3 regions of the Maridesulfovibrio sp. genome follow, and region 3 is predicted to be linked to each of the others. Evidence: riboswitches for the same ligand, from Rfam matches in the RefSeq annotation. Region 3 holds a riboswitch; each other region holds the start of a gene.
The links. Region 3 has a riboswitch for cobalamin ahead of metE (5-methyltetrahydropteroyltriglutamate--homocysteine S-methyltransferase). Riboswitches for the same ligand answer to the same signal wherever they lie in the genome.

Region 1: linked by a shared signal. The riboswitch ahead of ACKU35_RS05025 (ribonucleoside triphosphate reductase) and the one ahead of metE (5-methyltetrahydropteroyltriglutamate--homocysteine S-methyltransferase) in region 3 are both predicted to bind cobalamin.
Region 2: linked by a shared signal. The riboswitch ahead of ACKU35_RS16255 (sirohydrochlorin cobaltochelatase) and the one ahead of metE (5-methyltetrahydropteroyltriglutamate--homocysteine S-methyltransferase) in region 3 are both predicted to bind cobalamin.

Annotation. Positions count from the first base shown of each region.
Region 1 is NZ_OY780933.1:1,118,828-1,122,066, reverse strand. Features, by position in the region: gene ACKU35_RS05025 (ribonucleoside triphosphate reductase) at 1-1,536, opposite strand, end outside; cobalamin riboswitch at 1,764-1,923, opposite strand; gene ACKU35_RS05020 (MarR family transcriptional regulator) at 2,251-2,661, opposite strand; gene ACKU35_RS05015 (sulfite exporter TauE/SafE family protein) at 2,676-3,239, opposite strand, start outside.
Region 2 is NZ_OY780933.1:3,626,393-3,629,631, reverse strand. Features, by position in the region: gene ACKU35_RS16260 (MATE family efflux transporter) at 1-1,131, shown strand, start outside; cobalamin riboswitch at 1,157-1,360, shown strand; gene ACKU35_RS16255 (sirohydrochlorin cobaltochelatase) at 1,465-2,367, shown strand; gene ACKU35_RS16250 (iron ABC transporter permease) at 2,418-3,239, shown strand, end outside.
Region 3 is NZ_OY780933.1:49,237-52,475, forward strand. Features, by position in the region: gene metE (5-methyltetrahydropteroyltriglutamate--homocysteine S-methyltransferase) at 1-1,375, opposite strand, end outside; cobalamin riboswitch at 1,453-1,653, opposite strand; gene ACKU35_RS00285 (DUF4136 domain-containing protein) at 1,828-2,403, opposite strand; gene ACKU35_RS00290 (PilZ domain-containing protein) at 2,749-3,099, shown strand; gene ACKU35_RS00295 (glycosyltransferase) at 3,159-3,239, shown strand, end outside.

The sequences.
Region 1 (3,239 bases), 1.1 Mb from region 3:
AAACTCAACGGTCAGGTCGCGCAGGTGGTGCAGAACTCTCTGCATCAGGCGTGATCCTGAAGGGGTATCGATGCCTTTACCAAGCAGATTGTGGCAGGCTTCGTTACCACCAATCAGACCGATGGTTGAGAAATGTCCCTTGAAACCGTTCTTCAGGTAACGCTGAGAGAACGGGAACATGCCGTTCTCAAAGTTGGCGGAAACAAGCTTACGTTTGTACTCCAGAGAATCCTTGGCCAGAGTCGCATATTCGGAGATCAGATCAAGAAAATCTTCCTCACCCTGTGCGAGATATGCAAGCTTGGGCAGATTCAGGGTAACAACACCGATGGAACCGGTCAGGTCACCTGCTCCGAAAAGACCGCCGGTCTTCTTGCGAATCTCACGCAGGTCCATCTGGAGACGGCAGCACATGGAACGCACGTCTTCAGGATTGAGGTCGGAGTTGATGAAGTTCTGGAAGTAAGGAGCGCCGTACTTGGCGGTCATCTGCAGCAGAAGTTCACCCACTTCGCTTTCCCACGGAAAGTCCGGGGTGACGTTGTATGTAGGAATAGGAAAGGAGAAGATACGGCCGTCAGAATCACCTTCAAGCATGATTTCGACGAAGGCACGGTTGATCATTTCCATTTCTGCTTCATATTCACCGTATGTAGAATCCTGAAATTCACCGCCGATGATTACCGGTTCGCTGGCGATATGCTTGGGCGGAACCAGATCAAAAGTGAAGTTGGTAAACGGACTCTGACCGCCCCAGCGGGAGGTGGTATTCAGGTTGAAAATCAGCTTCTGCACGATCTGTTTTACGCGATCGTAATCCAGACCGTCATAACGGACGAAAGGCGCAAGATAGGTATCGACGTTGTTAAATGCCTGAGCACCAGCCCATTCATTCTGCAGGGTGCCGAGGAAGTTAACCATCTGACCGGTTACGGAATCAAAATGCTTGGCAGGACCGGAAGAACAACGGCCCTTGAGGCCGAAACCGTCCAGCAGCAGGTCACGCAGTGACCAGCCGGCGCAGTATCCTGCAAGGCCGAAGGAAAGGTCATGAATATGAAAATAGCCGTGCTCGTGGGCCAGCCTGATTTCTTCAGGATATTTTTCCAGGCAGTAACGGGCCTGAACAGCTCCTGACATGTGCAGCATCAGTCCCTGAAAGGAGTGCCCCATGTTGGAGTTTTCGTTCACCCGCCAGTCGGACCGGTCGAGATAACTTTCAATGGTACCGGCGATATCGAGGTATGTTTCATCCTGACGGCGCAGCTCGCGACGCTTTTCACGGTAAATGATGTAGCGTTCGGCAACAGAATAGAGACGATTTTCCATGAGTACCAGCTGAACCATATCCTGAACCATTTCCTGTTCAGGGACATCAACGTCAGCCAGTTTCTGCTCAACCTTGCGGCCGAGACGTTTACTCAGCAGGGGATCTTTAATTCCGCTGGCTTTGAGAGCTTTAAAAATAGCTTCAGAAATACGTTCTGTAGACCAGGACTCGAGACATCCGTCACGTTTGAGAATTTGTTTGGGCATTTAATTACCTGATAAAAATTTTGTCCGCACACATCACCGCCTGCGCCGAAAAAAGAGCGCAGAAAAGTCTGCAACCTCCCCAGATTGCAAGCCCACGGATGGACCGTGTCTTATGGTGGTGTGGCATTTAGGAGCAGGAGGCCCGGTAGGCGCATCCCGCAGGACTTTGAAACCGGAGAATCATCAAAAGCAATAATCTTCCGGTCAGTTTGAACCAACCTGCCGCGATGGACAGGTATGCTTCAGGCCGGGGTGCTGGCTCGGGGTACACCCATAAGGCTTCCCTGACAGCGGCAGAACCGCCCCGGATTCAAACCGGGTTCCCGTAAGATTCATTTCGATAATGCTCAGAAAGCGGAAATGAACTCCTGAAGTGATAACGACAAAAACAGTCTACCAGACTCGAAACAATCGTCAAGGCTCTCTAGACTTTTTCTTAATGGATCACCCGTCAGCCCTTGTCCGGCTTGCCTTAAAACTTATGGAACACGAGTTTTCCACAATTGTTCACAGCATGTTCAAAACCATTTAACATGCTGATTTAGAGATAAAATTATCTGAATCTGTAGCAAAAAAATTACCGGGCATAATTTTCAAAACGAAATATTTTTTTGATCTTTTGCAAGAACAGCTTGTTTTTGATTATGAGCATACGAACAAACCTTTTCCACATATGTTCATAAAATGTTCGTAAAGATAAACAAAAAGCAATGATCAAAAAGTGGCATTCATTTTATCTATACAGCCGAGCAAAATAGCTTTTTCCTCTTCTGAAAACTCTGAAGTCAGTTCTTCCGTAAGCCGCAGATGCAGTCTGTCGTGTTCCATGAACATTTTCTGCCCTTCTTCCGTCAATTCAACAAGAATAGAACGGCGGTCTGTCTGATGGGGCTTGCGGAAGACGAAATCTTTGTCCTCCAGCCGATCCACCAGCACAGTCAATGTACCGGTAGTAATGCCCATGTGCTGGGCCAGTTCCTTCATGCGCATAGCTTTATGGATACCAAGCACTTCAAGGGTATGCATCTGGGGCAGAGTCAGCCCCTTTTCCCGAACAACATCATGTTCCCATGATGAGAGCTTCTCATAAAATTCGATAACAGCATGGTTAAGCTTGTCGAGCACATCAGCCTCGTCTTTTATATGTTTGTATAGCTATAGATCGCAAAACAGATAGTCATGACTCCCGCAGTACGCATGACCAGCGGTTCCACCCAGCCCTGCTCCAGAGTACGAACAAATGATGCCGCCCGGTAAATAGCATAAATCACAGCAGCAAGGACAATAGCCGTACCCACAGCGTAACTGGCGAAGACCGCCGTTCCTTTTATGATACTGCCGGAATCAAGTGCGTACTTATACATGATAGCAACCGTGGGGCAAGGAACAATCATGTTCACAAACCCTATCGAAAACAGCCCCCACGAGGTAATGCTGCGCAACGATTTCTTTGAATTATGAGAACATGAACAACTATGCCTGTGGTCGTGGTGATGTTCATGGTCGTGGCCGTGCTCGTGCTCGTGCTCGTGCTCGTGATGGGGATGGTGCTCATGATCGTGGTCGTGACTATGCAAAAGTTCCGGTTTAAGAAGCAATATCCCGCCCAGCAAAACAAGAATAGCAATTGTAACCATATCCACGACATGAGTCAGCGATTCCGGTATGCTCAGCGAGATGGACCCCAGAGTCAGGCCGATAAT
Region 2 (3,239 bases), 650 kb from region 3:
CTGGGAATCGGTACCCAGACCGAAGTCGCTCATGCTTTAGGCAAGGGCGATATAGAACGGGCATCATCACTCGGCTGGATGGCGGCGGGTATTTCAGCTGCGGTAGGTTTTGCTCTGATTCTTTTCGTTTATCCTTTTTTGAGCAATATAGCGTCATTAATGGGCGGCGAAAACAGTGTTCGGGATCTGGCTGTAGATTACATGCGCTATCGGCTGCTGGGCGCTCCGGCTGTGTTGGTGGTTCTGGCCTGTTTCGGATCTTTGCGCGGATATCAGGATATGAGTTCCCCGCTTTGGATTGCCGTGGGCATGAACCTCATCAATGTTGTGCTCGACTGGTGTCTTGTTTTCGGTACGGGACCTTTCCCGGAGATGGGCGTAGGAGGAGCAGCGCTGGCTAGTGCTGTCAGCCAGTGGATAGGCGCAGTCTGGGCGGTGTTGGTAGTTCGCAAACATTATGGCTTCAATACCGGGTTCAGAATTGCGGATGCCCGCAGGCTGTTTGTTATCGGCGGAGATATGTTTGTGCGTACCGGGTGCGTCTGTTTATTTCTGCTGCTTTGTACCCGCTTTGCGACCAAGGCCGGAGCTGAATCCGGCGCAGCGCATCAGGCTATCCGCCAATTTTATGTTTTTCTGGCTCTTTTTCTGGATGCGTTCGCTATCAGCGGCCAATCACTGGTTGGCTATTTTGTTGGTCGTGCGGAACGTTTAACGGCTCGGAAGGTTGCCGCACTCGTCTGCAAATGGAGTTTCGGTACCGGGATTTTGCTGACCATCATAATGTATATTGGAAAGCAGCCCGTTGAATGGCTGCTGGTACCGGAGGAAGCTGCCTCTGTTTTTGCTCCCGCATGGTTGGCGGTCACTTTTTTACAGCCCATAAATTCGCTTTCCTTTGCCACAGACGGAATTCATCTCGGAACCGGTGATTTTCGCTATTTGCGTAACGCCATGCTCGCGGCTGTTCTTATAAGTTCCGGTGTTCTTGTTGTCGTTGATTGGCTTCAACCACAGCATATGCTCTTCTGGATCTGGATAGTGGCCGGATTGTGGACCAGTTTACGGGCTCTGTTCGGCATGATCCGTATCTGGCCGGGGATCGGGAATGGGCCGCTAGCTTTAAACTGATATTGACAATATGAGTTAACAATCATATCAAGCCCTTGCCTGAGGCGCTCTCGCGAGCTTAATAGGGAACCCCGTGAAAGTCGGGGACGGACCCGCCGCCGTGAGTCCTGAGTTGCTTAACCCCGTTAGACCGGACCTTGTCCGGTTATGCGTGCCACTGAATTTATTTTCGGGAAGGCCGGGTAAAGTGGGACGAGTCGGAAGACCTGCCCAGGTGCAAATCAATGTTTATTCTGACGGATAACGGGGCTTTTATCTATCAGAAACAGTTGCGCATGTACGTACCTGCGTGCTTTCCTATTCCCAAAGCCCCCCAAATTTAAGGAGACTGCTATGCAGTACCGTTTTGGGGACAAATCCAAGTTCATCCCCGCATTTCTTCTGGTTTGTTTTCTTCTGATTCCTTCACTAGCTCTGGCCGGTCACGGTGAAGCTAAACCTGTTAAAAAAGGTATACTGCTCGCTGCTTTCGGTTCCAGTATGCCGCAGGCCCATGCTTCTTTTGACGCCATCGACAAGGCTGTTAAAAAGGCTTTTCCCGGTGTTCCTGTCCGTTGGGCCTATTCATCCGCTATTATCAGGGGGATTCTGGCAAAAGAAGGCCGTAATATCGATTCCCCGGCTATGGCTATGACCAAAATGATGGAAGAAGGTTTCACCCATGTTGCCGTGCAGTCCCTGCATACAATTCCCGGTGAAGAGTTCTGCGGAATTTCCGAAACAGTGAAAGCTTTTGAAGGAATGCCCAAAGGCATAAGCAAAGTCACTGTAGGTAAGCCCCTGCTTTACTCCAATGAAGACATGCAGCGCACAGTGAAAGCAATAATCGCCAATATTCCCAAGGATCGTAAGGCCAAGGATGCTGTAGTGCTCATGGGACACGGCACCCCGCATGCCGCGAACATCTACTACCCCGCTTCTCAGGATTATTTCTCAAAAGTTGATCCTATGATATTTGTAGGTACGGTTGAAGGTACTCCTACCCTTGATGATGTAAAAAAACTGCTCAAGAAAAGTAAAGCCAAAAAAGTCTACCTCATGCCTTACATGTCCGTTGCCGGTGACCATGCCCGTAACGATATGGCCGGAGATGAAGATGATTCATGGAAATCAGAGCTGACCAAGCAGGGCTACAAATGTGTTCCCGTATTGAAAGGGTCCGCTGAATTCCCTCAGGTTGTGGACATCTGGGTTGACCACCTTAAAGTTGCTTTCAAACATCTTGGTGATCATTAGACCCGGTGACCTTTGTCTCGGTTAATTATTAATTAAAACAGGTGGTAATTATGGAATTTTCAGGCAATAGGAGGACACAGGCTGTAATAATCCTTGCTGTGCTTGTGCCTGTTTCCATTTTTGCCGCCTGTCTTTTCGGGGCTTACAATGCCGAACCTGCGCAGGTTCTGGCGGTTTTTAACTCTGCCCTTGGAATCGGAGCCGTGAAGGTCGAAAAGGCTCTGTCTTTTATCATCATAGATCTGCGGCTGAGCCGGGTCTGCCTGTCATTTCTGGTGGGCATGTCGCTTGCTGTGGCCGGGACTGTTTATCAGGGAATTCTGCGTAACCCGTTGGCCGATCCGTTTACTCTAGGAGTGAGTAGCGGCGCTGCTTTCGGAGCCAGTCTGGCTATCTTTTCCGGTTCCACCATACTAGGTGCGCAGCTCTGGAGCAGGTTCGGGAATATGTTCCTGCCGCTTGCCGCCCTTGGCGGAGCGATGGCAGCTCTCGGTGCGGTGCTCATGCTGGGCCGTATAGGCGGAAGATTGCGTCGTGAAACCATGGTTCTGGCCGGCATTGTAGTGGCTACTTTTCTGTCTGCTTTGATTTCACTGCTCAAGTCCCTTGATGAGGATTCCGTAACTTCCATAGTCTTTTGGATTATGGGCAGTTTTCAAGGTCGTGGATGGAGTCATGTTCAGCTTTTTCTGCCGTATTTTGTCGCGGGGATGATTCCGCTGGTTTATTATTCCCGGGAGCTTGATATTCTTTCGCTGGGGGAGACTCAGGCGCGTCATCTGGGCATGGATGTTTCCAGAGTTCGTATGGCCTTGCTTGTCGGGTCCGGTCTTTTGACCGGAGCGGCGGTGGCTGTGTCCGGGATTATCGGC
Region 3 (3,239 bases):
AGTCGGCACGCTTAACTCGTCCGGACTTAAAGCCGCTTCTAATGGAACGCACCTCAGGAGTTTGCGGAAAAGAGCCTATGGTAGTTGTGGGCAGCAAAGGGAAACCGAGTTCGCGCTGAATTTCTGAACGCCGTTCATAAACGGAATCACGGCGAAAATCTTCAGGCTTAAGCGCGGACACTCTTTTGGCGAGTTCGGGATTGTTTACCCGGTGGCTGCTTTTACGTCCTTCAAGAATCATACGATTCTCAGCCAACTTTTCTTCGGCATCCAGCCCTGCCGCGGCATCAGCAACAACCCTGATTTCAGTACATTTTTGCCGGGCAAAAGCCATCCACGATTTTATCTCGGCATCCAATGCTGTCTCCAATTCAAGATCAAATGGAACGTGCAGTAGCGAGCAGGAAGGAGCAACCAGAACCCGATCTTCACCGAGCTCAACCACTGCGCTCTTTACATGGCTCACCGCTTTATCAAGGTCTGCCCGCCAGATATTTCTTCCGTCCACAACTCCGAGAGAAAGACTTAAATTATCGGCAAGTTTCTTCAGCAGCGGTTCAAGATCCTGTGCCCCTCGAACCAAATCAACATGAAGACCGTCCACAGGTAATACTGCCGCTGTTTCAAGATTCTCGCCCAATCCACCAAAATAAACGGCTACCATTATTTTAGTATTGGCAGCGGCCTCTTTAAAAGTGCGGTAGACAGGACTGAAAAGCCTGCGCACATCTTCCTGCAGGTCAAGAGCCAGTACAGGCTCATCAAACTGAATCCATTCACATTTATGGGAAAGATTCCTAATCAGTTCCACATATGCAGGGAGTAAATTTTCCAGTAGATCCAAACGGTCAAACTCTTTGTCAGCGCATTTACCGAGCAGCAGAAAAGTTAACGGCCCCGGAAGTACAGCCTTTACCTGATGTCCTAGCCGGACAGCCTCCTCCACCTGTAAAAGCAAAGAGTCATCTGCCAAGGAAAATTTCTGGTTCCGGCTAAACTCAGGGACAATATAATGATAGTTGGTATCGAACCACTTGGTCATCTCCATGGCTGCTACACCGTTCTCACCGGATTCACCACGAGCCATTCTAAAATAATCGTCAAGCGAAGCTCTACCGCCTGAGATATTATATCTCTCCGGGATAACACCAAACCTTACAGCATTATCAAGCATATGATCATAGTAAGAAAAATCACCGACTGGTACTAAATCCACTCCCGCTTTTTCCTGATTTTCCCAGTGCAAAGCACGCAACTTTCGAGCGGTTAGTGCAAGATCATCCTGTCCTGCCTCGCCCCTCCAGTAAGATTCCAATTTTTTCTTAAGTTCACGGTTACTTCCCATTCTGGGATAGCCTAAAGTGTGCGTCAGCATAATATTCTCCATGATTTCAGTGACCGCTTTAAGCGGCGGGATTTAAAACCCCTGTTATCCTAACCTGTTCGCGAGGCTAGGCCACTTCGTCCTGCAGGACGTCTTCTGGCTTCCGGTAGGTTTTGACGCACGGCAGCGGCCCTTCCCATTTATTAATAGTGGTCCGCAACCATTCAACTTATTTTAACCGGTTACAGCAGCGCGCCTGCGACGGATTTTCACCGTCTTCCGTTTCCTGCAGCGTTCATAAGTCAACTTCTATATATAAAAATATTGTTATATAGTGATAACTAGATGCCAGTCATCAGCCACGAAGTCAAGAGCAAATAGAATTCACAAGCAAAACTGAAGCCGCAAAATTATGGCCGCACAAAAAAAAGCTGTGAGGAAACCTCACAGCTTTTAAAACCATGCAGATAATCGCCGCTTAAGTCGCGGATCTAGTATGATACCTAGTCACAATCCTTAACATTAAGCTTTACACTGAATTTTCCGGTGGCTGCCGGGAATTTCATCAGAGCGCCTTTAACCAGACACCGCCCTACAATATCGAGCCCTTCACGGTCCTTGCTTGATGCAGTGCCACGCCAGAGAAAGGTTTTTATTCCCTCATTCTCGGGACTCATAAAATAAACCCGTACAGTATTATCAACTCTTGGAGCATCGGCATCTTTCACGATACCGATTTCAGAATTGGTTTTACTGATGTAGTCATACTCGTAGGCTTCCCTCTTGTAGGTGACTCCCCTTTCCATAAAAGCCTTGGAGCCGAAATTTACCACTACTACAAAATCGGGAGACGCAGGATCATAGCGAAACCCTTTGGCCTCAAGATCAGCCTTGGCTGTATTAAGCAGATCGGCTTCAAGATCTTGTCTCGACTTACTTTTCTGCTTAAAAGTAAAAGTTTTCAAATTACTGAGATCTGTTCCTTCAGCAGGTTTGTTCTCGACATCCATATTCACATATACGCAACCGGAAAGCATCATTCCGAGCAAAGCAAAAACAACAACTAACTTCCTCACCATAATCTCCCGACCTTATTGGTCACGCCCCTCCTGAAACGGAAAGCCGCATTAAACTCTTTATTACAATTCCCTGTAGCCTAACCATTTAACTTTTTTAGCGGCTTTAGCCAAGAATTAAAACAAAAACCACACACGGCGAATTTGCCTTGCTCAGCTCGAAAGAATAAACCATGCAAGCATGTCCGTAACCAATTTACTCATACACACAAAAATCAAGCAAATAACAATTTCAAGCAGACCATTTTAACAGGACAAAGACACTGCGAACATCAAAATGGTATAAAAAAAATAATTCACTTTATTTTTTTTGAATCATATTGTTTCATCTTGCGGGGGAGGTACATTATGAACAAATTATCAGATAGACGTAGACAGGCAAGATTAGATCTTGATTCCATAAACAGCTTTTTCCGGCAATGTGATGTTGCGGCAAGTTCATCAGACCAAGACATGGATATCACTATTCTGGATATTTCGCCGCAGGGGATGAAGTTCAGCCTTAACTGCGAAATGGATACCGACAGCATTAATCAGGATGATGAAATTTTCTTTCGTGGATGCATATTTAACGACAGTATCGGATTTCTGAGCAGTCAAAAAGCTGTGACAGTCTGGCAGAAGGATTCACTTTTCGGAGTTAAATTCACCCCTGCCCTCGACATCGATACCAACACCCTTGCCGATATGATGAAGTAGGCTTTTTGCCCCCCTTCCCCCTCTTCCAAATAATTTGATAAATTGGTATCTTTTCCGTTGTGAACAATAAAGATACCAAAATAATCGCTTGGGTCGGTAACATTTTCTTCCGTTCAGGTATGGACCGGCTGGGTTATAAG